Regions from separate parts of the Pararhizobium sp. genome, predicted to be linked through region 1. Evidence: predicted binding sites of a transcription regulator. Region 1 holds the regulator's gene; each other region holds the start of a gene.
The links. Region 1 encodes PhoB, which activates phosphate uptake and scavenging genes when phosphate is short. Its sites were predicted from a motif close to TGTCATNNANCTGTCAT; they were not measured.
Positions count from the first base shown of each region.

Region 2: the regulator PhoB is predicted to act here: its motif matches at 3,649-3,665, upstream of ACQY8Q_RS25490 (DUF47 family protein).
Region 3: the regulator PhoB is predicted to act here: its motif matches at 2,625-2,641, upstream of ACQY8Q_RS11820 (alkaline phosphatase).
Region 4: the regulator PhoB is predicted to act here: its motif matches at 3,569-3,585, upstream of ACQY8Q_RS10630 (DUF2794 domain-containing protein).

Region 1 covers NZ_CBDIHY010000003.1:1,993,173-2,000,476, forward strand. Annotated here, with positions in the region: gene ACQY8Q_RS15230 (substrate-binding domain-containing protein) at 1-90, shown strand, start outside; gene pstC (phosphate ABC transporter permease subunit PstC) at 190-1,674, shown strand; gene pstA (phosphate ABC transporter permease PstA) at 1,671-2,993, shown strand; gene pstB (phosphate ABC transporter ATP-binding protein PstB) at 3,006-3,821, shown strand; gene phoU (phosphate signaling complex protein PhoU) at 3,900-4,610, shown strand; gene phoB (phosphate regulon transcriptional regulator PhoB) at 4,718-5,401, shown strand; gene ACQY8Q_RS15260 (VOC family protein) at 5,423-5,800, opposite strand; gene ACQY8Q_RS15265 (GcrA family cell cycle regulator) at 5,814-6,347, opposite strand; gene ACQY8Q_RS15270 (aspartate aminotransferase family protein) at 6,781-7,304, shown strand, end outside.
Region 2 covers NZ_CBDIHY010000003.1:4,057,984-4,065,287, forward strand. Annotated here, with positions in the region: gene ACQY8Q_RS25480 (putative bifunctional diguanylate cyclase/phosphodiesterase) at 1-1,936, shown strand, start outside; gene ACQY8Q_RS25485 (inorganic phosphate transporter) at 1,979-2,980, opposite strand; gene ACQY8Q_RS25490 (DUF47 family protein) at 2,980-3,624, opposite strand; gene ligA (NAD-dependent DNA ligase LigA) at 3,731-5,890, opposite strand; gene recN (DNA repair protein RecN) at 6,075-7,304, opposite strand, start outside.
Region 3 covers NZ_CBDIHY010000003.1:1,298,006-1,305,309, forward strand. Annotated here, with positions in the region: gene ACQY8Q_RS11810 (ABC transporter ATP-binding protein) at 1-1, opposite strand, end outside; gene ACQY8Q_RS11815 (hypothetical protein) at 6-467, opposite strand; gene ACQY8Q_RS11820 (alkaline phosphatase) at 812-2,569, opposite strand; gene ACQY8Q_RS11825 (aspartate-semialdehyde dehydrogenase) at 2,987-4,021, shown strand; gene ACQY8Q_RS11830 (lytic murein transglycosylase) at 4,289-5,110, shown strand; gene ACQY8Q_RS11835 (carbonic anhydrase) at 5,302-5,943, opposite strand; gene pdxY (pyridoxal kinase PdxY) at 6,157-7,032, opposite strand.
Region 4 covers NZ_CBDIHY010000003.1:1,050,896-1,058,199, reverse strand. Annotated here, with positions in the region: gene ACQY8Q_RS10645 (ABC transporter permease) at 1-1,481, shown strand, start outside; gene ACQY8Q_RS10640 (Bax inhibitor-1/YccA family protein) at 1,706-2,449, shown strand; gene ACQY8Q_RS10635 (N-acetyltransferase family protein) at 2,582-3,139, shown strand; gene ACQY8Q_RS10630 (DUF2794 domain-containing protein) at 3,141-3,548, opposite strand; gene ACQY8Q_RS10625 (DUF1223 domain-containing protein) at 3,937-4,641, opposite strand; gene acnA (aconitate hydratase AcnA) at 4,904-7,304, opposite strand, start outside.

The sequences.
Region 1 (7,304 bases):
AGCCCGCTGGCAGCCTACGGTCTCGTTCCGGCTCCGGATGCTGAGCGCGAAGCTGACCGCAAGGCGTTCACCGACGGCAACATGCTCTAATTTAGTGCAAAAGCCGGCACGGCAGCTTTGCCGTGCCGGACATCCCGAGTATGCGGATTTGCCGGCTGTCGATGATTGACACGCCGGGGGGACATATCGATGAGCACTTCTCTTATTCTTTTGATCATTTTGATCGTTGGCCTTGCGGCATATTTTGCCGGGCGCGGACGGGCGATGGCCAGCTCCAAAGGCAAGCTGTCCGTGCTGCATTCTCTTCCGGGCTATCACGGCGTCTACGTCGCTATCTGGGCGGTTCTGCCTGCGGCGTTCGTTCTAGCCCTGTGGCTTCTCGCCAGCCCGTTCTTCATTGAAAATTCCGTTCGATCCGCGTTGCCGGAATCGGTGCACAGCCAGGGCAGTGCGACCACCGAGCTGATGCTCGGTCAGGTCATGCAGGTCGCCAACGGCCTGAAGCGGCTGAACAGTGATGAGCTTGCGGCGGTCACCAGCGGCTCCAGCAACCTTCGGGATGCGTTGGCCGCCAAGGGCGTGCCGATGGCAAATGCCGGTGAGCCCTATATGGTCGAAGCGGCGCAGCACTATAATTCGCTGAGAGATAGCAGCCGGTGGGTCATGAGTGCCGTCGTGCTGATCATCGCCATTGCCGGTGCGGTCTTTGCCATTCGCGGTATCAGCGCCCCGTTCCGGGCCAGAAACCGCGTCGAGCGGGTCATGCTCGGCACGCTGCTGCTCGCCTCTTCGATCGCGATCCTGACAACGGTCGGGATCGTCGGCTCGATGCTGTCGGAGGCCATCCGCTTCTTCCAGTCGGTCTCCCCGAGCACATTCTTCTTCGGTACGGTCTGGGACCCACGCTTTTCGGCCGCCGGTAGTGGTGGCACGGAAGGTCAGTTCGGTCTTTTGCCGCTTCTCGCCGGCACACTCTACATCGCTTTCGTCGCCATGCTCTTTGCCGTGCCGGTCGGCCTGTTCGCCGCCATCTACATGGCGGAGTATGCGCGGCCTGTCGTGCGCGGTATTGCCAAGCCGCTGCTGGAAATTCTCGCCGGCATTCCGACCATCGTCTACGGCTTCTTCGCGCTGGTGACAGTTGGGCCGTTCCTGCGCGATATCTCGGCGCAGCTGAACGGCCTGGTGACCGGAAACTACGTCAACTTCATCCAGGCGCAGAGCGTTCTGACAGCCGGTCTCGTCATGGGCATCATGCTGATCCCGTTCGTGTCGTCGCTGTCGGATGACATCATCACACAGGTTCCGCGTTCGCTGCGCGACGGTTCGCTCGGCCTCGGTGCGACGCGTTCTGAGACCATCAAGCGCGTCATCCTGCCTGCTGCACTTCCGGGTATCGTCGGCGCGCTGCTGCTGACGGCATCGCGTGCTGTTGGTGAAACCATGATCGTTGTGCTCGCTGCCGGTGTTGCCGCCCGCATGCAGCTCAATCCGTTCGAGGCGATGACCACGGTCACCGTCAAGATCGTCAATCAGCTGACGGGCGACCTTGAGTTCAACTCGCCCCAGACACTGGTGGCGTTTGCTCTCGGCATCACCCTGTTTGCCATCACGCTCTGCCTCAACATCTATGCACTCTACATCGTGCGCAAGTATCGGGAACAGTACGAATGACCGACATGACATCCTCCGTACAGTCCACCTTCGTGCGCCCGGCGCAGGCAAGACGTGATATCGGCATCAAGAAGCGCTATGCCGCCGAGCGCCGCTTCAAGGCTTACGGCCTTGCAGCCATCCTGATCGGCCTGTTCTTCCTGTTCGTTCTGTTGTGGACCGTCGTCTCCAAGGGCTACACGGCCTTCCAGCAGACCGCGATCACTTTGCCGATCGAGTTTTCGGAGCAGATCATCGATCCGAAGAACGAGCGTGGCGCCAATCCCGCCAAGCTGATGACGGCCAACTATCCGCTTCTGGTGCGTGATGCGCTGGTCAAGGTTCTTGGTATCGATCCGGCCAACAAGCCGCTGGTCAAGCAGGCGACGGACATGGTTTCGGCCAGCTCCCGCACCCAGCTTCGTGATCTGGTGGTTGCCAATCCGGCCATCATCGGCACGACCGCCAATGTTTCTCTTCTGGCGGAAGGCAATATCGATAGCGCCAACAAGGGTCAGATCGACCTGACCGTTGCCGAAGCCAACCGCAAGGTGAAGGATCAGCAGCTCGAATGGATGAAAAAGCTGACTGAGACCGGCGCGATGGCCAAGCAGTTCAACACCGGCCTCTTCACCTACGGCGCATCGAGCCGTCCTGAAGCTGCAGGTATCGGCGTCGCCGCTCTCGGTTCGCTCTACATGATGCTGATCGTCCTGGTGCTTGCCCTTCCAATCGGTGTCGCGGCATCGATCTATCTGGAAGAGTTCGCGCCGAAGAACCGGCTGACCGATCTCATCGAGGTCAACATCAACAACCTCGCGGCTGTTCCGTCCATCGTCTACGGTCTGCTCGGCCTGTCGATCTTCATCAACTTCGCCGGCATGCCCCGTTCGGCTGCCGTCGTCGGTGGTCTGGTGCTGACATTGATGACACTTCCAACGATCATCATCGCCACCCGCGCAGCCTTGAAGGCGGTTCCGCCGTCAATCCGCTCTGCTGCTTTGGGTCTGGGTGCTTCCAAGATGCAGACGATCTTCCACCACGTCCTGCCGCTCGCCATGCCGGGCGTCCTGACAGGCACGATCATCGGTCTGGCGCACGCGCTTGGCGAAACCGCGCCGCTGCTCCTGATCGGCATGGTGGCCTTCGTCGTCGACTATCCGGGCTCGCCGATGGACCCGTCCACTGCTCTGCCGGTCCAGATCTACATGTGGGCCAACGAAGCCGAACGTGCATTTGTCGAACGGACTTCGGGTGCGATCATGATCCTCTTGATCTTCCTCGTCGTCATGAACCTTGGCGCAATCCTGTTGCGGCGTCGCTTTGAGCGGCGCTGGTAGTGAGGTAGAAACATGAACATGATGTCAGAAGCAGCAGTTGAAAAGGCGCTGGACCAGAAAATGAACACTGTTCCCTTCAAGATGATCGGAAAGGACGTTTCGGTTTACTACGGTGAGAAGCGCGCGCTTTTCGATGTAAACCTCAACGTTCGCGAAAACACCGTCACCGCTCTGATCGGCCCGTCGGGCTGCGGCAAGTCGACATTCCTGCGGACACTCAACCGCATGAACGACACGATCGACAGCTGCCGCGTCACCGGCAAGATCACCCTCGATGACGGTGACATCTACGATCCGAGCATCGACGTCGTTGAACTTCGCGCCCGCGTCGGCATGGTCTTCCAGAAGCCGAACCCGTTCCCGAAGTCGATCTACGAGAACGTCACCTACGGTCCGAAGATCCATGGTTTGGCCCGCACCAAGGCCGAGCTCGACCAGATCGTCGAGTCGAGCCTCCAGAAGGCTGGTCTCTGGAACGAAGTGAAGGATCGCCTGCATGAATCCGGCACCGGTCTTTCCGGTGGTCAGCAGCAGCGTCTGTGCATTGCCCGCGCCGTTGCCGTCAGCCCGGAAGTCATCCTGATGGATGAGCCGTGCTCGGCGTTGGATCCGATCGCGACCGCCAAGGTCGAGGAACTGATCCACGAACTGCGCACGAACTACACGATCGTCATCGTCACGCACTCGATGCAGCAGGCCGCCCGCGTTTCGCAGCGCACCGCCATGTTCCACCTCGGCAATCTTGTCGAGGAAAACGACACCGACAAGATGTTCACCAATCCGGACGACCAGCGGACCCAGGACTACATCATGGGCCGCTTCGGCTGAGGATTGAGCTTGCCACCCTGCCGCAAGGGCAGGGTGGTGGTCTTCCAACCCGGATTGTGATCGCAAGGAAAAACAATCATGTCTACGCACATTGCTTCCGTCTACGACGAAGATCTGAAGTACCTGACCCGGCGCATCTCCGAGATGGGCGGCCTGGCCGAACAAATGGTGGCCGAATCCGTGCGCGCTCTGGTCAATTCCGACCTGGCGCTTGCCCAGAAGGTCATCTCCGACGATGCCATCCTCGACGAGGCCGAGCGCCAGATCGGCGAAAAGGCGATCGTCACCATCGCCAAGCGCCAGCCGATGGCGGCTGACCTACGGGAAATCATGGGATCGATCCGCATTGCGGCCGATCTCGAGCGGGTCGGTGACCTTGGCAAGAACAATGCCAAGCGCGTCATCGCCGTATCGACCGCCAGCCTGCCGCGTCAGCTGGCCCGTGGCCTCGAGCATCTGGCCGAGCTTGCGCTGGTTCAGCTCAAGGAAGTGCTCGACGTCTATGCATCCCGTTCCCCGGAAAAGGCCAACAGCATCCGCGAGCGCGACAACGAGATCGACGCGATCTACACGTCGCTGTTTCGCGAACTCCTGACCTACATGATGGAAGATCCGCGCAACATCACGCCCTGCACGCATCTTTTGTTCTGCGCCAAGAACATCGAGCGCATTGGCGACCACGCCACCAATATCGCCGAGACCATCTACTACATGGCGACCGGCGCGCAGCCTGTCGGCGAGCGTCCGAAGGACGATACGGCCAACACGGTCGGCGCGGTCGGTAACTGATCACGCAATAGGGTAAGTATATGCCTACGCAATAGTTGCGCGAGCGGCCGCTGGAGCCGCTCGGCAAGCCTTCGGCCAACCGGCCGGGCGCCAAGGAGCCAAAGTGAATGTTGCCAAGAATTGCCGTTGTTGAAGATGAAGAGGCGCTCAGCGTCCTCCTTCGATACAATCTTGAGGCCGAAGGGTTCGAAGTCGATACGATCAATCGTGGCGACGAGGCGGAAATGCGCCTGCAGGAACGCCTTCCCGATCTCCTGATCCTTGATTGGATGTTGCCGGGCGTTTCCGGCATCGAACTGTGCCGCCGGCTGCGCCAGCGCCCGGAAACTGAACGTCTGCCGATCATCATGCTGACGGCACGCGGCGAAGAGAGCGAGCGGGTACGCGGGCTCGCCACGGGTGCCGACGATTACGTGGTCAAGCCGTTCTCGACGCCGGAATTGATGGCGCGGGTCAAGGCGATGCTGCGCCGTGCCAAGCCAGAGGTGCTATCGACGCTGCTGAAATGCGGCGATATCGAACTCGACCGCGAGACCCATCGCGTCCATCGCAAAACCCGCGAAGTCCGTCTCGGACCGACCGAGTTCCGCCTGCTGGAATTCTTCATGGCCTCGCCCGGCCGCGTCTTTTCGCGCTCGCAGCTTTTGGATGGTGTCTGGGGTCACGACATCTATGTCGACGAACGCACGGTGGACGTCCATGTCGGCCGCCTGCGCAAGGCGCTGAATTTTTCCAACATGCTGGACGTGATCCGCACGGTGCGCGGCGCGGGCTATTCGCTGGAAAGCTAAGTTCCGTATGCGGAAGGACCGTCAGGCGTTGCCGAGCGGTTCGCCAATCTCGATGGCGTGGCCATCCGGATCATAAAAGCGGAAGACCCGCTGCCCCCAGGCTTGCGTCTCGATGGGGTGGATGAGGTTCACATTGCCGACGATGCGCTCGAAAAGCGCATCCAGATGATCATGTTCGAAATAGAGCAGGATATTTTGGCGGCCATAGGGCTCGGAAATGACAGACGGCTGTCCCCAGACCGTCGTTTCCAGGGATTTGCCGTCATGGATGGCAAATCCCGTTTCAAACATAACGAAATTGCCGAAGTCTCGGCTGACTGCCAATCCCAGTATCTCGCTGTAGAACGTCTTCGAGATGCCGATATCCCGCACGAACGGGATGGGATTGACGAACCGCACGACCGGCCCGGCCTCAGCGTGCCCGGCGACGCTCGCCGGACGGCTGGTACGCAAGCTTGGCGTGGAATGTGCAGTAAGGCGATGTATCCGGGGAATCGTTGCCGCAGAAGTGGAACTCTTCCTTCATCGGATCGCCGATCGGCCACTTGCAGGTGCGGTCGGTCAGCTCGGTCAGGACCAGGCGGCGCGACATCGGAATAACAACGTTATTGCCGGCCGGTGCTGCTTCCTGATCCTCGATCGCGCCGATTTCCACTTCTTCCTTCATAACGGTTGCACCGGCGGTGCGCGTCACGGTGCGGGTGGCGGTCATGCGCGATGCTGTGTAGTTCGGTGCGCGCGGGGCAGCGGACGGTGCTGGGCGTTTTGCACGTGCCGTTGCGGTGCTGCCGCCGGCCTTGGCGCGGCCCGGAAGGCAGAGACGGTGGACCTTGCCAATGACAGCGTTGCGGCTGACGCCGCCGAGTTGTGCAGCGATCTGGCTCGCGCTCAAGCCTTCGGCCCACAATTTCTTGAGTTTTTCGACCCGCTCGTCAGTCCAATTCATGGTCTTGTCTCCATTCCCAGCGTTGGTGATGGTCGAATCCTCCACCGAGCCCTGGATGTGATCCGAGGCTGAAACGCGATAACACTTTTGGTGACTAGGTCCGCCGCATGCGCTCTAGTAATTATTTCTTAACGTAGAGGCCGGGGGACTCTCTGACAAGAGTCCGGGGAATCTCACCGAATCAATTTCTGAGTTTTCCCCAACTTGCTTGCGATGCGTGGCATTTTTGCAAGGGTATCCGGCTAAAAAATTTGCCTCCGCTGTATAGCCGCGAATTGCCGGAAATCATGGGCTTTTGTTGACATCGCAGTGCGAAGTGAAGATAGTGCCTCTGCCGCCGAAAGGCGGCATTTTGATTTTTTACGGGCTGGTCACAGCCCTGTCGACGACGCCGATTATACAATTGCCGTGATGGTTTGAGGAGACATGCGCCATGGCCGATGCCACGCCGCTTTATGACACGTATGCACGCGCGCCCTTGCGGTTCGAGCGCGGCGAAGGCGTCTGGCTGATCGCCGAGGACGGTACCCGCTATCTTGATTTTGCTGCCGGTGTGGCGGTCAATTCGCTCGGTCATGCACATCCGCATCTTGTATCGGCATTGAAAGAGCAGGCAGACAAGGTCTGGCACCTGTCGAACCTCTATGAGGTTCCGGGCCAGGAAAGCCTCAGCCGCCGCCTGACGGAGGTGACCTTCGCCGACAAGGTGTTCTTCACCAATTCCGGTGCGGAAGCGCTGGAATGCGCCATCAAGACGGCGCGGCGCTATCATTTTTCCAAGGGCCAGCCGGAGAAATTCCACATCATCACCTTCGAAGGTGCGTTCCACGGCCGCACGCTTGCGACCATCGCTGCCGGTGGGCAGGCGAAGTACCTGGAAGGCTTCGGCCCGAAGGCGCCTGGCTTCTATCAGGTGCCATTCGGCGACATGGGTGCGCTGAAGTCCGCCATAACCGA
Region 2 (7,304 bases), 2.1 Mb from region 1:
CGGCCAGGTCCTCGTCATCGACGATATGCAGGCAGACCCTCGCTTTGCCGGTAACCCTCTGGTGACGGCCACGCCCTTCCTTCGCTTCTATGCCGGCGCACCCCTGACAACCGCCGAAGGCTTCCGCATCGGCGCGCTTTGCATTGCAGATACGGTGCCACGTCACGATTTCGGAGATCAGCAAAAGACGACGCTCGAACTTCTCGGCGCGCTAGTCATGGAACAGATGCGGCTGCGTCGCACGGAGATCATCCGCTCGACGGTGATGAACTTTTCCGGCGCGACGGAGCTGGCCTTCTTCGCAATCGATGCCGCCGGGCGGATAGAATTCGTCAATCGCGCAGCGCTGAATCTGTTCGGTTACCGGCAGGAAGAGATGATCGGCCAGCTGATCGACATCATCATTCCCGACCGGTTTCGCGGCGCCCATCATGCGGGCCTTGCACGGGTTCTGGCAGGGGGCACGACGAAACTGATCGGCAAGACGGTCGAGGTTGTTGCCCGCAAACGCGACCAGACCGAAGTGCCGATCGAAATTTCCCTGTCGCTGTGGAATGACGAACGCGGCGTCGGCATGGGGGCGGTAATCCGCGACATTACCGACCGGCGCGAGCGCGATGCCCGGCTGCTCAGAATGGCCAATCAGGACACACTGACGGGGCTCAGCAACCGGCACCGGTTTGAAAATCTGCTGCAGGAGGTGCTGTCGGAAAACCGGGCCGCAACCGTTGCCCTGCTCGATCTAGACGGCTTCAAGGATGTCAACGACAGTCTCGGCCATGTGGTCGGCGATGCCTTGCTCCAGGCTGTTGCCGTCCGCCTGCCATCTGTTCTTGCGGCCGATGTCACCGTGGCGCGCTTCGGCGGTGACGAATTCGCGATCCTGTTGCCCGGTGACAGGCCTGCCGATGAAGCGATGGGCACGATCGATGCGGTTCTGACGGCCTTCGAAGCACCGTTCGATGTTGGCGGCAACGTTTTCCAACTCGCGGCCACCATTGGCATCGCGCTTGCGCCACACCATGGCACCGATGCCGAAGAACTGCTGGCCAGCGCTGATTTCGCACTCTACCGGGCAAAGCAGGACGGTGGCGGTACCATGCTGATGTTCAAACCTGAGATGCGCAGCGATTCGCTCGCCCGGCGGGCAACCCAGGACGAACTGCTGCGCGCGCTAAAGAATAACGAGTTGGTCTTGTACTATCAGCCGCAGGTTTCGCTGGCAGACGGGCATATCCTGGGTGTGGAAGCGCTGATCCGCTGGCAGCATCCGCAGCACGGCCTGCTCTATCCCGCCAATTTCCTGCCGGCAGTGGAATCAAGCTCGCTCGCTTTGCCGGTCGGCTGGTGGGTTCTGCGCGAAGCCTGCCGTCAGGCGGCGGCATGGCGGGCAATCGGCCTGCCGCCGATCAAGGTCAGCGTCAATCTCTTCGCAGCCCAGTATCGTGCCGGAACCCTTGTTCAGCATGTCATAAGCGCGCTTGCGGAACACAACCTCCCGCCGTCCGCCCTTGGTCTTGAGGTCACGGAGACGATCGCACTTCTCAACGACGACAACGCTTTTGCAGCTGTACACCACCTGCGCGATCTCGGCGTCGGCATCGCCTTCGACGATTTCGGCACAGGCTTTGCTTCGCTGAGTTCGCTGCAACGGTTTCCTCTGACGACACTGAAGATCGACCGGTCATTCATCAGCGAGATGACGGAAAACCCACATGATGCGGCCATCACCAGGGCCATGTTGACGATGAGCAACGAACTTGGGCTGGAAACGATCGCCGAAGGCATCGAGACCGAGGAACAGGAGCTCAGCTTGCGGCGGCTGGGATGCAAGGCCGGTCAAGGATATCGCTATGGCAAGGCGCTTCCGCCAGAACAGACCGCCGTGCTCCTGGCCAGAGGTTTCGCGGGTCAAATCCCCATCAGGATGCATTGAAGCGCGGCCCGATCTTCCAGACCGGTTAGCCACGCTTCGGATTTAAAGCAGGCCGACTAGGAAATAGAACAGCGCGGAAATCAGCGCTGCGGCCGGAAGCGTGACGATCCAGGCAATCAAGATATTGCCCGCAAGACCCCAGCGCACCGCCGAGACACGCCGCGCCGCACCGACCCCTATGATAGCACCGGTAATCGTGTGGGTAGTCGAGACCGGAATCCCCAGCCATGTCGCGGCAAACAGGGTGATCGCTCCGCCGGTTTCCGCGCAAAAACCTTGCATCGGATTGAGCTTGGTGATCTTCGAGCCCATCGTGTGGACGATGCGCCAGCCACCGAACAGCGTGCCGAGCGCCATTGCCGACTGGCAGGTGATGACCACCCAGAACGGTACGTAGAACTTGTCGCCGAGATAGCCCTGGCTGAACAGCAGCACGGCAATAATGCCCATGGTCTTTTGCGCGTCGTTGCCGCCATGCCCAAGCGAATAGAGTGAGGCCGAAATGAACTGCAGGCCGCGAAAGCTGCGGTCGACGGCAAACGGCGTCCGGCGAAGGCAGACCCATGACACGATGAGAACCAGCAGCAGCGCCAGCATGAAACCGATCATCGGCGACATGAAGATGGCAGCCACGGTTTTGAGAAGGCCGGAGAGAACGATCGCATCGCCGCCGGTCTTGGCAAGGCCTGCCCCGACCAGTCCGCCGACCAGCGCATGCGACGAGCTCGATGGAATGCCGAAAATCCAGGTGACGATGTTCCAGATAATCGCCCCCATCAAGGCGGCAAAGATCACCTGTGGCGTGACGATGGACGGGTCGATGATGCCGGTTCCCAGCGTTTCGGCGACATGCAGACCGAAGAACAGGAAGGCGATGAAATTGAAGAACGCCGCCCACATGACGGCATATTGCGGCCGCAGAACCCGCGTCGAGACGATCGTGGCGATCGAATTGGCAGCATCGTGCAGTCCGTTGAGAAAATCGAAGAACAGCGCGACGCCGATCAGGGCGATGAGCAACGGCAGGGCGAGTGTCGCGTCCATCAGACGTTCTCGATCAGGATGCCGCTGATTTCATTGACGACGTCCTCGAAGCGATCGACCACCTTCTCGAGTTCGCCGTAGATTTCACTGCCAATGATGTAGGCCATCGGATTGGACGTGCCGTGACGGCGGAACAGGTCCTTGAGACCTTCGTCGTGCAGCTGGTCGGAGCGCTCTTCCAGCCGGTTGACCTCCTCTGCGATGGCGGTCAGGCGCGGCACGTTGGCGCCGATCCGGTCCAGCAGTGGGATCGCTTCCGCGACCAGCTTGGCGGAATCAGCGATCAAAACGCCCATTTCGCGCATGCGCGGGTCAAAGCTCGTCTGCTCGAACATGCGGATGGTCTTGACCGTCTTGTGCATCATGTCGATGGCGTCATCCATCGACTGGATCAGGTCCTTGATATCACCGCGATCGAACGGCGTGATGAAACTCAGGCGGACCGCCAGCATGACATCGCGCGTGATTGCATCGGCCTGGTCTTCAAGGGCCACGATCCGGTCGCAATGGGCATCAAGGTCGCCCTCGCCGGCAAGCAGTGCTTTCATAGCATCGGCTGCGCTGACGACGGTGCGCGAGTGCGCTTCGAAAAGCTCGAAGAACTTGTCTTCGCGCGGTAAGAGTTTGCGAAACCAACCCAGCATTGTTCAATTACCTATCTTCGCCATTGTCACGAAATTGTCATAAACTGGCAGCCGTCATAGAGAAGACAGGGGAACGAGGAAAGCTTTTAAGGCAAAAGCGGCGCGATTACCCACCGATTAGGACAAACCAACCATCCTCATCGGTGGTTTCGACGCCGAGTTCGCGGGCTTTTTCCAGTTTCGAGCCGGCACCGGGCCCTGCAACCAGAAGATCGGTCTTTTTCGACACCGAGCCCGCCACCTTGGCGCCTAGCCGCTCGGCCATGGCCTTGGCCTCGTCGCGCGTCATTTTTTCCAGCGATCCGGTGAAGACGACGGTCTTGCCGGCGACCGGGCTGGAGCTTGCAACCGGCGCTTCCGCATCCTGCGGCGTCACCTCGTCCAGGAGGCGCGACACCACATCCATGTTGCGCGGCTCCTTGAAAAATTCGACGATCGCGCGGGCGACGACATCCCCAATGCCATCGATCGTATTGAGGTCGCTCCAGGCTTCCGAGGTGATATCGCTTGCGGCTTTCATCGCGTCCGCAAACGCGACGTAGCTTCCATACGAGCGCGCCAAAAGCTTTGCCGTGGTTTCGCCGACATGGCGGATGCCGAGCGCATAGATCAGCCGGTGCAATGCCACCTGGCGCCGGTCGTTGATCGCGTCATAAAGCTTGCGCACGCTGACCTTGCCGAACCCGTCAATATTTTCGAGCTTGGTCAGCGCCGAGGCATTCTGCCGTTTCTCCAGCGTAAAGATGTCGGGCGCTGTCTTGATCGACAGCGCCGGATCGTCGGCCTCGAAGAAGAAATCGATCTGCTTGGAACCCAAGCCCTCGATGTCGAAGGCGTTGCGCGACACGAAGTGCTTGAGGTGCTCGACTGCCTGCGCGCGGCAGACGAAGCCGCCTGTGCAGCGCGTGACGGAATCAAGCTTGCCGGTCTTTTCGTTTCTCTCGCGCACGGCATGGCTGCCACAGACCGGACACACCTTCGGAAACTGATAGCGTTCAGCCGTCTCAGAGCGCTTCTCCATCACCACGTCGAGAACCTGCGGGATGACATCCCCTGCCCGCTGGACGATGACGGTATCGCCGATGCGGATATCGTGATCCTCCTCGCGGATGCGTTCACCGCCATTGCCGATGCCTTCGATGTAATCTGCATTGTGCAGCGTCGCATTGGTGACGACGACACCGCCAACCGTCACCGGCGTCAACCGCGCCACCGGCGTCAGGGCACCGGTACGGCCCACCTGAATGTCGATATTCTCGACGGTGGTGAACGCCTGCTCGGCCGGAAACTTATGCGCCGTCGCCCAGCGCGGCGAGCGCGAGCGAAAACCCAGGCGCTGCTGCAGGTCCAACCGGTCGACCTTATAGACGACGCCATCGATATCGTAGTCGAGATCGGGGCGTTTCAAGCCGATGCCGTTATAGTGTTCAAGGATAGCCTCGATCGACGACAGGCGCTGCGTCAGCGGATTAACAGGAAAGCCCCAGCGCTTGAACACCGCGACCATCCCGGACTGGGTATCGGCCGGCATCTCGGAAATCTCACCCCAGGCATAGGCGAAGAATTTCAGCTTGCGGCTGGCAGTGACCGTTGGATCGAGCTGACGCAGCGATCCGGCCGCCGTGTTGCGCGGATTGACGTAGGTCTGCTTGCCCTCGGCCACCATCTGCTCGTTGAGCGCCAAAAAGTCGCTCTTGCCCATGTAGACCTCGCCGCGAACCTCGACGATCGCAGGCGCATCGGCTGGCAGCGTCTGCGGGATTTCCTTGATGGTGCGGATATTGGCGGTGACGTTTTCGCCGGTCGTGCCGTCGCCGCGCGTCGCGGCGCTGACGAGCCTGCCATTTTCGTAGCGCAGAGACATCGACAGGCCGTCGATTTTCGGCTCGGCGGTAAACGCAATCGAATTATCCGGCAAAAGGCCAAGAAAGCGATAAACGCTGCCGATAAAGTCCTGCACGTCCGCGTCGGAAAACACATTGTCGAGCGACAGCATCGGCCGGGCATGGGTGATCTGCTGGAAAATGCCAGATGGTGCAGCACCAACCTTACGTGACGGGCTATCGGAACGGACCAGCTCCGGAAAGCGCGCCTCGATCTCCTCGTTGCGCCGCTTTAGCGCATCGTAGTCCGCGTCGGAAATCTCCGGGGCATCCTTGCCGTGATAAAGCCCATCGTGATGGGCCAATTCGCCAGCCAGCCGTTCCAGCTCGATAACCGCATCTTCAAGCGTCAAATCTTCAACGGCAATGGATAAGGTCGACATGCTGGGACTCCTGATTTGAGAGTCGTTTTAGAGAATTTTCGCAGAATGGGAAGATGTTGAAAACCACCTCTCCCTGAGGGGGAGGTCGCGCGGACCGCGCGGGTGGGGTGTTCGTTAGGTGATCACAAAGGATCACCCACCCCGGCACTACGTGCCGACCCTCCCCCTCAAGGGGAGGGTAAATTTACACGTTGCCGGCCAGCAAACGCGCTGCGGCCGCCCTCGCCTCGTCGGTCACCGAGGCACCGGCCAGCATGCGGGCGATTTCTTCGGTGCGGGCTTTGTCGTCCATGCGGGCGACGCGGGTAGAGATCGTTTCGGACTTTTCCGCCGAAGGCCCCTTGGAAATCAACAGATGCGTTGCGGCTCGAGCCGCCACCTGCGGTGCGTGGGTGACGGACAGAACCTGAACGGTTTTCGACAGCCGCTTCAGCCGCTGGCCGATGGCATCGGCAACAGCGCCGCCGACACCGGTGTCGATTTCGTCGAAAACCAGCGTCGGGGCCGAGCCGCGATCGGCAAGCGCCACCTTCAGAGCCAAAAGAAAGCGCGACAGCTCACCGCCGGATGCAACCTTCATGATCGGCCCGGGCCGGGTGCCCGGATTGGTCTGGACGTGGAATTCGATCACGTCGATGCCCTCGGCAGCAGCGGCGTTCTGATCGGACGTCACTTCCACCATGAACCGGGCGCGCTCGAGCTTCAGCGCCGGAAGCTCAGCCATCACAGCCTCGGAAAGAGCCGTTGCCGTATTGTGGCGTTTGGCCGAGAGGGCAACGGCCGCCGCGTCAAAAGCGCCCTTGGTCAGGCCAAGCTGCGTTTGCAGCTGTTTCAGCTTTTCCTCGCCCGCATCGAGATCGGCAAGATCGGAAATCATCCGGACGGCAAGCGCTGGCAGCGTCGTCACCGGCACGGAATATTTTCGGGCGGCCGCGCGCAGCGCAAACAGCCGCTCCTCGACACGCTCCAACTCCTTCGGATCGTATTCGGTTTTCCGCAGCGCCGCCTCGACCGCCATCTGGGCGTCGGAAAGCTGGTTGAGCGCAGCGTCGAGCAGCTCGACAGTTTCTTCAAGAAGGCCCGGCGCTTCATGGCTCTTGCGCTCAAGCCTGCGCACCATGGAGGCGATCAGAGGCACAGGTGAGCCATTGCCGTTGAGAAACTCGCTGGCTTCATTGATATCGACGGCGATACGCTCGGCCTTCATCATCCGCGAGCGGCGCTCGGCCAGATCGTCCTCCTCGCCATCCTGTGGTGACAGGGCTTCCAGTTCCTCGACGGAAGAGCGCAGATAATCGGCCTCGCGGGCAGCGGCTTCCACCTTGTCACGGTGCTTCTTCAGCGTCCGCTCGGCATCCTTCCAGATGCGGTAGAGGCCGGAGACGGCCTGCGCCTCTTCGGCAAGACCGCCGAA
Region 3 (7,304 bases), 700 kb from region 1:
CCGGGCTAGACCGAAGCATATTCGGCATTGCGCAACCGCAAGAGGCTGACGAAGCCGGTTTCCGGATCGGTCCATGACCCGAACTCAAGAACGCCGCGTGCCGCGATCGTCTGGGACGGCTGCACGAATGTCTGCTTTTCGCCGAGATAGACGACGACGATATTGTCCGGCCAATCCGAATCCGTGGAGCAGAACGGGCAGATCGACATCGGAATTTCGGTGAGCACGAAGAAGGCGGCCTCGGCCTTCAGCGGCGGCGCCATGAAGCCGTTGATGGTTATCTCCTGGCCGGCAAGCGACTTTACCTTTTCGGAGAACTCCAGCCCGAGAACGCCGAACTTGCTGTAGAGCTCATCGAAGGACAGGGATGGAATGGCAGCGGCGGGGCGCGCAGCCGCGAGCAAAGGCAAACCGGCCAAGAGGCGTAGCGCATCGCGGCGCGTGGTTCTTGCAAAGGGACCGGTCATCGGGCGTCCACCTTAACTTATGACGTCAGGCCGGGAAAAACGGAAAACCGGCTAACGAAGTTCGTTTGTTATCGTTGGGTAATGGCGTCGTGAGAACTGCCAATCCCTCTGCGGGGGATTTTTGGCATTGGGCAACCCCACCACCCGTCATCCTCGCCCTTGTGGCGGGGATCCAGAGACCCGACCTCTGTCGGGTCAAAAGACTCTTTCAGCCCAAGGACTTGGGCTGGCTGGATTCCTGTGACAAGCACAGGAATGACGGAAATTGAGTGTCCGTACCGCCCAAATATCCATTTTAGAGCTTTCCGGCGGGCTGCACGCAGCCCGCCGGACGCGATTATGGATCAGTTGGTCTGTTTGACGCCGAGCGCCAGGGTATCGGCGAGAATGCGATAGATATCGCTTTCTTCCATATAACCCTTGAAGCCTTCAGCACCCGGGCCGGCCGCCTGCAGGACGACGTCATCAACGGCATGCACGCCGCTATCGCCGCTCTTCGGGATATTGCCCTGCACGAAGACAGCGCCGGGCACATCCTTGTACGCTTCGTTGGCGATGTATTCCTTCTTCTCATTCTGGATTGCCGGAACGAAGGGACCATCAAGCTTCGGACGGAAGGTCTCGTAGTGATCCGGGCCATTGTTGGCACTGAGGAACAGGCGGCGGGTGACGTCAACCTTGTCTGGATAACCGTCCTTGTTTTCGTCGGTATAGTTCGGGAATCCGGCTTCAGCGTAGGTGCCGACTTTTTCGCGCATTTCGGTACCGGGCTTTTCATCATCGACGGTACCGATTATCGAAACGCCGTGGGCATGGTCGCCGGTGACGACGATCAGCGTGTCCGGATGGCTTGCGGCAAACTCGCGGGCAACGCCGACTGCCTTGTCGAATTCGATGGTTTCAACGAGTGCACGGTCCCAATCGAGCGGATGGGACATCTTGTCGATATTGGCGCCTTCAACCATCAGGAAGAAGCCTTCCTCGTTCTTCGACAATTCGCCGAGAGCAGCCTTGGTCATGTCGACCAGGCCCGGCTGAGTCGGGAACTTCTCGACTGTGCCCTTTTTCAGGAACTCGCGGTCCAGCGTCGTATCCATGTTGCCGGTGTGGAAGAGGCCTAGGATCTTGCCGGTATTGGTGCCGGTTGCGGTCTGCAGTTCCGACTTATCGGTAGCAAGCGTATAGCCGGCTTCCTGGAACAGCTTGATATAGTCCTTGTCGTCCTTGCGCTTGGAGCCGGGGATGTCCTTGCCGAGGAAATAGGCCGAGCCGCCGCCGAGAATGACGTCCGGTTTAACGTCGAACATCATGCCGACGATCTGTTCCTTGTCGGCGCGCTTGCGGGTATGGGCAACGACGGCAGCCGGCGTCGCGTCTTCGATTTCAGCCGTCGAGACGATGCCGATCGACTTCTTCGTCTGGCGGCGGATGGCTTCGGCGATGGTTTCGACCTTCGGGTCGTCGAGGCTGTCGGGCGTACGGTCGCCATAGACGCCAAGCGCGTTGACGGCGGTCTTGTGGCCGGTCATGTAAGCCGACATGGTATTGGCGCTGTCGGTGGCGATCGCTTCGGTCGAAGAGGTGCCGACAAAGGCCATGTGGTCGAGGTCGTCCATGTTGAGGCGGCCATTGGCTTTGCCTTCGGTCATGCCCTTCGACATGATGCGGGCGCCGGTGCGGTGGGCAACGGAAAGGCCGTCACCGAGCAGGAAGATGATGTTCTTGGCCTTCTGGGTTTCGCCGGTATTGTAGACATCCCAGGTCACCGATTTCGATTCCGAGCCGGCGGTCACTTCAATCTTGTAGGCGCCTTCGGTGGGCAGGACGAGATCGCGGGCGATCAGGGCCGAGCCGAGGATCTTGTCTTCCTTGCCTTTTTCTTCGGCGACGAATTCGGCTTCCTTGCCAAGCACGGTCTTGTAATCCTGGCCGTTGACGGTGATCTTGACATCTTCCGGCTTGACGACGGACTTGAACTCGACCTTGAAATCGAAGGGTGAGCCGGCGAGGATCGTTGCGCGATCGAGCGGATAAACGGTGGTGGCCTGTGCGGCCCCAGCGAGGATTGTCGTGGCGGCAAGCGCCGACAGAAGCATACGCATGGAAAACCCCCTTGTGGTTTCGTTTCGAACTGACGGCTCGCAATAGTCAGCGCGGATGACAGCGGCATGACGCTTCCGTAACGTTTTGACGGCAGGGGCACCTCAGCCTTCCTGACCAGCGTTCTCAGCTTTCTATTGACTCTCCATCAAAACCGCGTAAGAGCAGCAGCGGAAAAGGAACCACTATGCACCGTTTTGGTTACGCCATCGCTGCGCTGATCGCCCCGGCATTCGCTGCCGGGCGGGTTCGTTCTTTCTCGATATCTTCCAAAACAACGGCCAAAACGACGACGAAAACCGTCTGACGTCTCTGGCCACCGCTCTCTCCCCGGCACGGCCGGGGACCTGAAACCCGCGCCTTTGGCCGGCGGGTTTCCCCCCAAAGCCCCGCGGAGAGACAGAAAGAGAGCAAAGACAATGGGTTTCAAGATTGCTATTGCCGGTGCGACCGGAAATGTCGGCCGCGAGATGCTGAACATCCTCGAGGAACGGGGCTTTCCGGCTGATGAAGTCGTGGCGCTGGCCTCGGCCCGCAGCCAGGGCACCGAAGTTTCCTTCGGCGACAAGACGCTGAAGGTCAAGAACCTCGAAAACTATGATTTTTCCGATACTGACATTTGCCTGATGTCGGCCGGTGGTGCCGTATCGCTGAAGTGGTCGCCGAAGATCGGCGCGCAGGGCTGCGTCGTCATCGACAACTCGTCGGCCTGGCGCTACGATCAGGATGTGCCGCTGGTGGTTCCGGAAGTGAACCCCGACGCCATTACCCAGTTCACCAAGCGCAACATCATTGCCAACCCGAATTGCTCGACCGCCCAGCTCGTCGTGGCGCTGAAGCCGCTGCATGACTTTGCCAAGATCAAGCGTGTCGTTGTCTCCACCTACCAGTCGGTCTCCGGCGCCGGCAAGGATGGCATGGACGAGTTGTTCAACCAGACCCGCGCCGTCTTCGTCGCCGATCCGATGGAGAGCAAGAAGTTCACCAAGCGCATTGCCTTCAACGTCATCCCGCACATCGATGTGTTCATGGAAGACGGCTACACGAAGGAAGAATGGAAGGTGATGGCCGAAACCAAGAAGATTCTTGATCCGAAGATCAAGCTGACCTGCACGGCCGTGCGCGTTCCGGTGTTCATCGGTCATTCCGAAGCGATCAACATCGAATTCGAAAACGAGATCACTGCCGACCAGGCCCGCGATATCCTGCGCGAAGCCCCGGGCTGCATCGTCATCGACAAGCATGAGAACGGCGGCTACATCACGCCTTACGAATCGGCTGGCGAAGATGCGACCTATATTTCTCGCATCCGCGAGGACGCCACTGTCGAGAACGGCCTGAATATCTGGGTGGTTTCCGACAACCTGCGCAAGGGCGCCGCCCTCAATGCCATCCAGATTGCCGAGCTTCTCGTCAATCGCGGCCTGATCAAGGCAAAGAAACAGGCTGCCTGAGCAGAAAATATAAAGTTTTAACCAATTATACCAAATCTTGATGATACCACCCGAAGGGTTTCTATCATCTCGATTTGGTAGAAGGCCTTGCATGATCCGTAAAACGGGATGCAAGGCTTCTTTGTAAAAGGCATTTGTGACGATTTTTCATAGTCGAAGGGAGGATTCACGTGAAACGCTCCCTCCTGATACTGGCAATCGTGACAGAGGCCGCAAAGACTGGCATTTTGCGGACACACATTAGATTCAGGCAATACGGGGTTTTTCATGCACAAGGCGAAGTGCGTACTGGCAGGTTTCACGGCAATCATTGCAGCTGCAATATTGCCCGCGCAGGCATCGGCCGCGCAATGCGGCAACACATCGGCAGGCTTTGACACCTGGGTTCAGGACTTCAAGAGCGAAGCTGCGGGCCGGGGCATCAGCCCTGCGGTGCTGAACAAGGCTTTTGCCAACGTCACCTACAACAAGGCAACGATCCGCGCCGACCGTGGCCAGAAGAGTTTCAAGCTGTCGCTGAGCCAGTTCATGCAGAAGCGTGGCGGCCAGACGATCATTTCGCGCGGCAAGAAGATGAAGGCGCAGAACGCGGCTCTCTTCAGTGCCATCGAAAAGCGCTATGGCGTTCCAGCCGGCCCAATCATCGCGATCTGGGGCATGGAAACCGGCTTCGGCGGTTTCATGGGCAAGGAACACACGCTTTCGGCCGTCTCGACATTGTCGTTCGACTGCCGCCGTTCCGACTTTTTCACCGACCAGCTTTATGCAGCACTGACGCTCGTGCAGCGCGGCGACCTCAGCCCTGACGCACGCGGTGCAGCCCATGGCGAAATCGGCCAGACGCAGTTCCTGCCGGCCAACGTGCTGAAATTCGGCGTCGATGGCGACGGCAGCGGCCATATCGACATGGTTCGCTCGAAGGCGGACGCACTTTTCTCGACCGCCAACTTCCTGCGCGGCCACGGCTGGACAGCCGGCGCCGGCTATCAGCAGGGTCAGGCAAATTTCGGCGCGATCCAGGGCTGGAACGCCGCCAGCGTCTACCAACAGGCAATCGCCATCATCGGCGCCGAAATCGACGGCGGCTGATCGGCAACGCAGCTTCTCGAATGAAAAAATCCGCAGCCCGGGAAGCCAGGCTGCGGATTTTTTTGTTTCGGGAGAATGGAGAGTTTTCGGGGACAGATGCGAGAACCTATGGTCTCCGTCGTCCTCAGGTTTATCCCGGGGATGACGGAGGAGAGCAGGAACCTCTCCCATAAATTCCGCTAATGCCCAAATTACATGCCCGGGCGGGCAAAATCGCCGGTCTTGTTGTCCATGATCCAGAGTTCACCGGTCGAAATGTCGAACCAGGAACCGTGCAGCTGCAGTTTGCCGCGCTGCTCGAGGATCTTGACGCACGGGAAGGTCCGCAGGTTGGCGATCGAGTTGCGGATGGACACCCGCTCCAGCGCCCGCTGGCGTTCGGCGGCGGTCATCAATTCGTTGTTGTGGATCTGTTCGGCAGCCGGCTTCAGAAGGTTCATCCAGCGGCCGATGAAATCGCCAGGGGACAGCGGTTCGGCATCGATATCGAGCGCTGCCTTGATGCCGCCGCAGCGGCCATGGCCCATCACGACGATATCGCTGACCTTCAACACCTGCACGGCGAACTCGAGCGCCGCCGATGTCGAGTGATATTGACCGTCCGGCTCGTAAGGGGGCATCATGTTGGCGACGTTGCGCACCACAAACAATTCACCCGGGCCACTGTCGAAGATTGTTTCGGGCGCCGAACGGCTATCACAACAGGCAATGACCATGGTTTTCGGCTGCTGGCCTGTCTCGGCCAACGCCTTGTAGCGTTGCTGCTGCTCGTTGAAGCGGCCGCTCATGAAGTTGTTGTAGCCGTTCAGCAAATAGTCCGGGAAACGCTGCATGATGCTCGATCACTCCAATTATTTAGACAATTGAGATGTACATTCGCATGTCGGCTCTGCAGCACATACCATCTTTGTGCGCCGCACACAGGCAAAATGACGGCAGCCCGCGCTGCCGGTAACATCCGTGAATTCTCCGTATCGTTTGCGTGGGTGAAAACGGTTTATTCGCTCAAGGCATGGGCTGGCAAGGGGGAGATCGGCCCAAAAGTATCAAGAGCGCCGTTTCTGACCGGGATGCATCAACCGGCGCATCTGAACCATCGCCATCGGCGTCGCGAGACTGGAGGCATCCCGCTCAAGCGTCAGTTCATCGGCACCGCGCTTGCCGGTACGCGCAATGATCTCGAAGACGCTGGCGGTTGCCAGTTGCAAGGCGCGCTCCTCGTTGAGGCCTTCCAAAAGCCGGGCAACAAACAAAGCCGCCAGAAGATCGCCGGTGCCGTTGGGCGGGTTGTCGATCAACCGATGCTCGGCAAGCAGCGCATGATTGCCGGACAGATAAAGATTGCCGGTGCTCCCTTGCATCATCGGGATGGCAGACGTCACCAGCATGCGCGGCGGCCCGAGCGATAGCGCTGCCTCCAGAATGGCGGTGTTCGTGTCGAGCGCGGCACCGCAGAGCCAGGCCAGCTCGAACCGGTTCGGTGTGGCAAGCGATGCCAGCGGCAGCAGCCTGTCGCGCATCGCGATTGCCGTTGCCTCCGGCACATACAATCCGCCGACATCGCCCATCACCGGGTCGCAGGCGTAGAACAGGTCCGGATTCTTCACCCGCAAAGCCTCGACCAGCCGCGCCACGCCTTCCGCCTGATGGGCGGCACCGAGATAGCCGGAGAGCACAGCCCGCACTTCGCCGGTCCACGGCGCACGGATCAGATCGTCAATCAACCGGTCGAAATCCTCGGCACCGATTGTCACCCGCGTCGAGGGACCATGGCCGGGATGCCAGGGCAGAATAACCGTCGGCAAAGCCCAGACCGGATAACCCAGCGTCTCAAGCGCAAACACGGCGGCGCGATTGCCGACGGATCCGCGAATCACGTGGCTGGAAATGACGATGACGGCGCCGGGGGCTGGGTCGGACATTTCTGATTTTCCGCTGTTTCGACGTTCCCAGATCGCCCGACAGTCATGCCGCTGTCAACTGCGGCTGCCAAAAGATCAGAAGGGCATATTTCGGGCTCATTCATGAGAACACCGGAATATGCAAATACAACCGATTGAATTTGAAAATCGGCCAAAACTTGCCGAAAATTTCATAAAACCATTCCGAATTGGATCAATCTGACCGAAAAATAGCCACAAAAACAATCGCCATGAACAAATCTTCTGTTAGGTTCGGCCAAATGGTGATTGCA
Region 4 (7,304 bases), 940 kb from region 1:
TCTATCCGGGCGCACTTGGTCTTGCCGCCGTGTTCGGCCTTTTGACGTCGCTCGCCTTCGCCATCCTGCCGCTCGGCCATGCGCGCGAAGTGCCGGCGACCGCACTGTTTCGTGAACAGGGGTTCGAGCGCGCGCGTCTGCCGTCCTGGCCCTATCTGGTGGCTGCTGCTCTTTGCCTCGGGGCTTTGGCAGGCCTTGCGATCTTTACGGCCTATGACCGCAAGATTTCGCTGACCTTCCTGGGTGCCATCGCCTTTTCGTTCGTCGTGCTGCGCGGTGTCGCCATTCTGGTCGCCATGCTTGCCCGCCGCGCGCCGCGCGTCAGTTCGCCGGCCCTTCGGCTTGCCATCGGCAACATTCATCGCCCCGGCGCGCTGACACCCTCGGTGGTGCTGTCGCTCGGCCTTGGCCTGGCGCTTCTGGTGACACTGGCGCTGATCGACGGCAATCTACGCCGCGAACTGACAGGCAATCTGCCGGAACGGGCACCGAATTTCTTCTTCGTCGATATCCAGAGCGCCGAGGTCGAGGGTTTCCGCTCCCTGCTGCAGACAAGCCTGCCGGAGGGCAAGGTCATCGAAGTGCCGATGCTACGCGGTCGTATCCTCGCCTTCAACGGCCAGGACGTGACCAAGATGAACGTTCCGGCTGCCGGTCAATGGGTGCTGCGCGGCGACCGAGGCATCACCTATGCCAAAAACAAGCCCGAAAATTCGACATTGACCGAGGGCGAATGGTGGGCACCGGATTATACCGGCGAGCCGCTGGTGTCGTTTTCGTCGGAAGAGGCCGGTGAACTCGGCCTGAAGATCGGCGATACCGTCACCGTCAATGTACTTGGCCGCAGCCTGACGGCCCGGATCGCCAACTTCCGCAAGGTCGAGTGGGAATCCCTGTCGATCAACTTCGTCATGGTGTTCTCGCCCAACACCTTTGCCGGTGCGCCGCATGCCTGGCTTGCCACCGTGATCGATCCGGGTGCGACAGCGCAGGAGGAGGCAGCCACTCTGAAGGCCGTCACCAATGCTTATCCGACGATCACCAGTGTCCGGGTCAAGGATGCGCTTGATATCATCAACGTGCTGGTCGGCCAGCTGGCGACAGCCATCCGCGCTGCCGCTGCTGTCGCCCTCGTCGCGTCGATCCTGGTGCTTGCCGGGGCGCTTGCGGCCGGCAACCGGGCACGCACTCACGATGCCGTGGTCTTGAAAACACTGGGTGCCACACGCTCGACACTGATCCGCGCGTTCTGCTACGAATATGCCATCCTCGGGCTGTCGACGGCGATCTTTGCGCTGTTTGCCGGCGGGGTCGCGGCATGGTTTGTGGTTAGCAAAATCATGAGCTTGCCGTCGTCCTTCCTGCCGGATGTGGCGCTGATCACCATGGCTGTCGCCTTGATCGTCACGGTCGGTTTCGGCCTTGCAGGCACCTGGCGGGTGCTCGGGCAGAAGGCCGCACCCGTGCTGCGCGAGCTCTGATTGCCCAGTTAACCGTTAACGCTAACCCCCGAAAGCCCTGAGAATCCGCTTTTCGACGGATTCTCAGGCACGTCGGTCTTGTGCAAGTCGTATTTCGACATCATATTCACCACAGGCATGCTGGAGCCCCGCAGCGGCGCCTGGGTTAAGTGGCTGGCACCCTCGAGGATGCGCCTTTACCGCCCGACACCGTAAACTTAACCGGGGCTTTTAAAGAGGAAACAATGGCTGATCTTAGAAACTACCAAACCCGAATGTCGCCTGCCGGCGCACAGGCGGGGGCCGTAATCGACGAAGGTCTGCGCACCTATATGCTCAAGGTGTACAACCTGATGGCCCTCGGTCTGGCAATCACCGGTATCGCTGCCTATGCTGCGTTCCAGTTCGCGTTTGCGGACGGGCAACTGACAGCGTTCGGCCAGGCGATCTATGTGAGCCCGCTGAAGTGGGTCGTCATGCTCGCACCGCTGGCTCTGGTGTTCTACATGAGCTTCCGCATTAACTCGATGAGCGTATCCGCCGCGCGGACGACCTTCTGGGTCTATGCCGGCCTGATGGGTCTCTCGCTGTCGTCGATCTTCCTGATCTACACCGGCCAGAGCATCACCCAGACGTTCTTCATCACCGCCGCTTCGTTCGGCGCTCTGTCGCTCTACGGCTACACCACCAAGCGTAGCCTGTCGGGCATGGGTTCGTTCCTGATGATGGGCCTGTTCGGCCTGATCATCGCCTCGATCGTCAATATTTTCCTCGCCTCCTCGGCGCTGAACTTTGCGATCTCGGCTATCGGTGTTCTGATCTTCGCAGGCCTCACCGCCTACGATACCCAGAAGATCAAGGAAATGTACTTCGAAGCAGACAGTGAAGATGCTGCTGGCCGCAAGGCCATCATGGGCGCGCTGACGCTGTACCTCGACTTTATCAACCTGTTCCTGTTCATGCTGCGCTTCCTCGGAAACCGCAATTAATCGGGAACTAGGTACTTCTGAAAAGGCGGCTTCGGCCGCCTTTTTTGTTGCCTGCATTTTGGCAAAGCCGCACGCTTGAATGGCTGAATGCGATATGGCAGAGGAGGGACACTCTTCCAGACAGGTCTGCCCATGTCCTTTATCCTGCGCGATGCGACCCTATCGGACATCCAGGCCATCACCGCGATCTATCAGGACTCCGTCCTGAACGGAGTCGCCTCCTATGAGATGACGCCGCCGGGCGAAGCCGAAATGGCCTCGCGCTTTTCTGTCATCACCGGCAATGGTTATCCTTATATCGCTGCGGTCGATGCGGACGGCATCCTCCTGGGTTACGCCTATGCCTCGGCATTCCGGACCCGCACCGCCTACCGGTTCATGGTCGAGGATTCGATCTATTTGGCGCCTGATGCACGCGGCCGTGGCGTGGGCAGAGCCTTGCTTGCCGACCTGATCCGGCGCTGCACGATGCTTGGTTTCCGGCAGATGGTCGCCGTCATCGGCGGCGCGCATCCGGCATCGGTCGCGGTCCATCGTGCAGCCGGTTTCGAGCATGGCGGGTTGATGAAGGGTACGGGTTTCAAGCACGACCGCTGGCTGGATACGATCATCATGCAATTGCCGCTCGGCGAGGGGCTGACGACCGATCCTGAGCCGGGCGTCTACCCCGATACGCTCTACCGGGGCTAACTCAGGTCTTGATAACCTTCAGCATCTTGTCGAAAACTTTGAGGACCTGCTGCAGGTCGTGGCCACGCTTCAAGATCATGCCGTGCGTATTGGCGACGCTGAAGGCGCCTTGCTTGGCTGAAAGTTTCGGGTTCTTTTCGATCCGGAACAGCGGCATTTCACCCGAGCGCTTGAATACCGAGAAGACCGCCTTGTCGCGCAGATGGTCCATCGCATAGTCGCGCCATTCGCCTTCGCCGACCATGCGGCCATAGACCCTGAGGATCATATCCAGCTCGCGGCGGTGGAAAGTGATGGGAAGTGTGTCCTGATTGCTGCTGCGATATTCGTGCAGATTAACAACCACATCGGACGATTTCTGCCTTTCGGAACGGGTCTCGCCTTGCGGCAAATCCGGCTGATCAGTCATCGGTACTCCGGCCTTTTATTGTGACAGGACGGTTACAGTTTGCCTGACCTTGGCTGAAATGCAAGCAGCAGGCCGGGCGAAATAGGGGATGGCTTTTTTCACCGTGCCGCATTTCAAACAAACCGACGCCCCATTTGACAAGGAAACTCGCGCTTGCTGGCACGAGGGAGTCCTTCCGAGTGTCGGCCTGCATGTCTGTTTGGGATTTTCTGTCTCGAGCGTGTGCAGCAATGGAGCGGCTAGCCAAAGCGTCCTTCGGGCGCGGTTGCTCCGGACGCCATGTCGATCGGGTGCTGTCTGCGCCTGCAAAACATGGCCGGTTCGGTCCGGCATCTTCGAACCCTCAGCCCCAGCCCCTCGATGCTGCCGGGCCGAACCAGATTATCCGTCAGTTGGCGGTTTTATCCGCCATGACGGTCGTGGCGCCGACGATGGCGCCGGGCGTTTCACTGTCCTTCATCTTCTGCAGCAGCACGGCACAGCCGCCGTTTTCGCCCTCATTGAGGATGGAAGCGGGCAGTACGAAACTGGCAGGCTTGCCGTCCCACATGCCGATCGTCTGGATGTCTCGGACGGAGTGCCAGTAGGAAATCTTCTTGCCGCTGTTTTCGCCCTTCTTGACGTCGACAAGCTGCTGCCGGTTGAAATAGACGACGACGACATTGGCCTTGCCCTCGCCCGCGCCTATCTTGATGTCGATCTCGTCCTTGCGGACGCTGGCGGAGACCGGAACGGCGAGACCTTTTCCTGCATCATTCATCGCCGAAAGGCGATTGTTGATGCCGTCTATATCGGCGCCATTGATGTGGTCGCGGCCGTTGAGCACCGCCTGTGGCGTATAGACACCGCTGCGGCCGAGCATTTTCGCATAGGCATATTGCCGGGCTGTGTTGTCCTTAGAAGCCAGCGTATCGGTCCAGCCGAGATAATTCCAGTAATCGACGTGATAGGACAGCGCCACGACCTTGCCGTCGTCGATCAGCGTCTTCAATGCCGCGTCCGCCGGCGGGCAGGAGGAGCAGCCCTGGCTGGTGAACAGTTCCACGACGCCTGCCGGCTTCACCATATCTTCGGCCACAGCTGGCATCGCCATGAGGCCAAGGCCACAGGCGAGCATGATGCGGCGAACGGTGCTTGATCCAGACATCGGGACTTCCATTTCAAGGGTGTAGCATTTCAACGGGCGGTATCTCAGCGGTGTTGTACATCTGTACAGTCTCTGTTGGCATCCTTCATACGCCGCTCCCCTTTCAACGGAAAATCACGTTGGAGTGAGGCTTGCGGCTCCGGTAATCACAAAAAAAGCCGGGGCTTGTGAAAGCCCCGGCTCCATTCATGCCTGCATCAAAGATGCATCAAGCAGCAGCCAGGTCGCGCAGAACAGTCTGCAGGATGCCGCCATTGTTCATGTAGGTGACCTCATCGAGCGTATCGATGCGGCAGACCAGCGGAACATCCTTCACCGTGCCATCGGCATAGGTGATCCTGGCGACGCGCTTTTCGCGCGGCTGGACATTGGCGAGACCGTCGATCGTGACGCTCTCGTCGCCCTTCAGGCCGAGCGATTCCCAGGTCGTGCCTTCCTCGAAGACGAAGGGTACGATGCCCATGCCGACCAGGTTGGAGCGGTGGATACGCTCGAAGGACTGGGCGATCACGGCCTTGACGCCGAGCAGGTTGGTGCCCTTGGCGGCCCAGTCACGCGACGAGCCGTTGCCGTATTCGACACCGGCGAAGATGACCAGCGGCACACCTTCGGCCTTGTACTGCATGGCGGCGTCGTAGATCGACATCTCTTCCTTCGAAGGATAGTGGATCGTGTAGCCGCCTTCCTTGCCGTTCGGTCCCATCATGTGGTTGCGGATGCGGATATTGGCAAAGGTGCCGCGCATCATCACTTCATGGTTGCCACGGCGCGTGCCGTACTGGTTGAAGTCGGCAATGCCGACGCCATGGTTGATCAGGTAAGCACCGGCAGGCGACGCTGCCTTGATCGATCCAGCCGGCGAGATGTGGTCGGTGGTGATCTTGTCGCCGAACAGGCCAAGGACGCGGGCGCCCTTGATGTCGGAGATGCCCGAACCGGTCTTGCCCATGCCGACGAAGTAGGGCGGGTTCTGGACGTAGGTCGAGTTGTCATCCCAGGCGTAGGTCTGGCCTTCGGGAATCTGGACGGCCTGCCAGTTGGCGTCGCCCTTGAACACGTCGGCATATTTCGATGCGTAGAGTGCGCGGGTGACGTATTTCAGGATGTATTCCTGGATTTCCTGCGATGTCGGCCAGACGTCCTTGAGGAACACCGGCTGTCCATCGCTGCCGATGCCGAGCGGCTCGGTGGTCAGGTCCTTCTGGACCGTACCGGCGAGCGCATAGGCAACGACCAGCGGCGGCGAAGCGAGGTAGTTCGCCTGAACGTCCGGCGAGATACGGCCTTCGAAGTTGCGGTTGCCCGAGAGAACGCCGGACATGATCAGGCCCTTCTCGTTGATCGTCTTCGAGATCGGCGCCGGCAGCGGGCCGGAATTGCCGATGCAGGTCGTGCAGCCGAAACCGACGAGGTTGAAGCCCAAGGCATCCAGCGAATCCTGCAGGCCGGACTTGGACAGATACTCGCCGACAACCTGGGATCCAGGTGCGAGCGATGTCTTGACCCAAGGTGCTGTCTTCAGGCCCTTGGCAACGGCGTTGCGGGCGAGAAGGCCGGCAGCGATGAGAACGCTAGGGTTGGACGTGTTGGTGCAGGACGTGATGGCGGCAATCGCCACGTCGCCGTGACCGATATCGTAATCCGCGCCTTCGACGGCATAGCGCATGTCGAGCTGGCCCGGCTTCTTGTATTCGCCTTCGAGCGAACCGGCGAAACCGGACGCGATGTTTTCGAGCGGAATGCGGCCTTCCGGACGCTTCGGGCCGGCCATGGCCGGAACGACCTGACCGAGATCAAGCTCGAGCGTGTCGGTGAAGACGAGGTCGGCACCGTCATTGTCACGCCACATCCCTTGCGCCTTGGAATAGGCTTCGACCAGCGCGATGCGCTGTTCTTCGCGGCCGGACATGGTGAGGTAGTTGATGGTTTCCGAATCAACCGGGAAGAAGCCGCAGGTTGCGCCATATTCCGGACCCATGTTGCCGATCGTCGCACGGTCGGCCAGCGTCATGTTGTCGAGGCCGGAACCGAAGAATTCGACGAACTTGGAAACGACGCCCTTCTTGCGCAGCATCTGCACGACCATCAGCACGAGGTCGGTCGCGGTGACGCCTTCCTTGAGCTTGCCGGTCAGCTTGAAGCCGATGACTTCAGGCAGGAGCATGGAGACGGGCTGGCCGAGCATGGCCGCTTCCGCCTCGATACCACCGACGCCCCAGCCGAGAACGCCCAGGCCATTGATCATAGTCGTGTGGCTGTCTGTGCCGACGCAGGTATCCGGATAGGCGGTGATCTCGCCGTCTTCTTCCTTCGTCCAGACGGTCTGGCCGAGATACTCAAGATTCACCTGGTGACAGATACCGGTGCCCGGAGGAACCACGCGGAAATTCTTGAAGGCCTGCTGGCCCCATTTCAGAAAGCGGTAGCGCTCGCCGTTGCGCTCGTATTCGAGCTCGACATTGCGGGCAAAGGCCGTTGGCGTGCCGAATTCGTCGACGATGACCGAGTGGTCGATGACGAGGTCGACAGGAACCAGCGGGTTGATCTTTTCCGGATCACCACCGAGCGAAACCATGGCGTCGCGCATCGCGGCCAGATCGACAACGGCG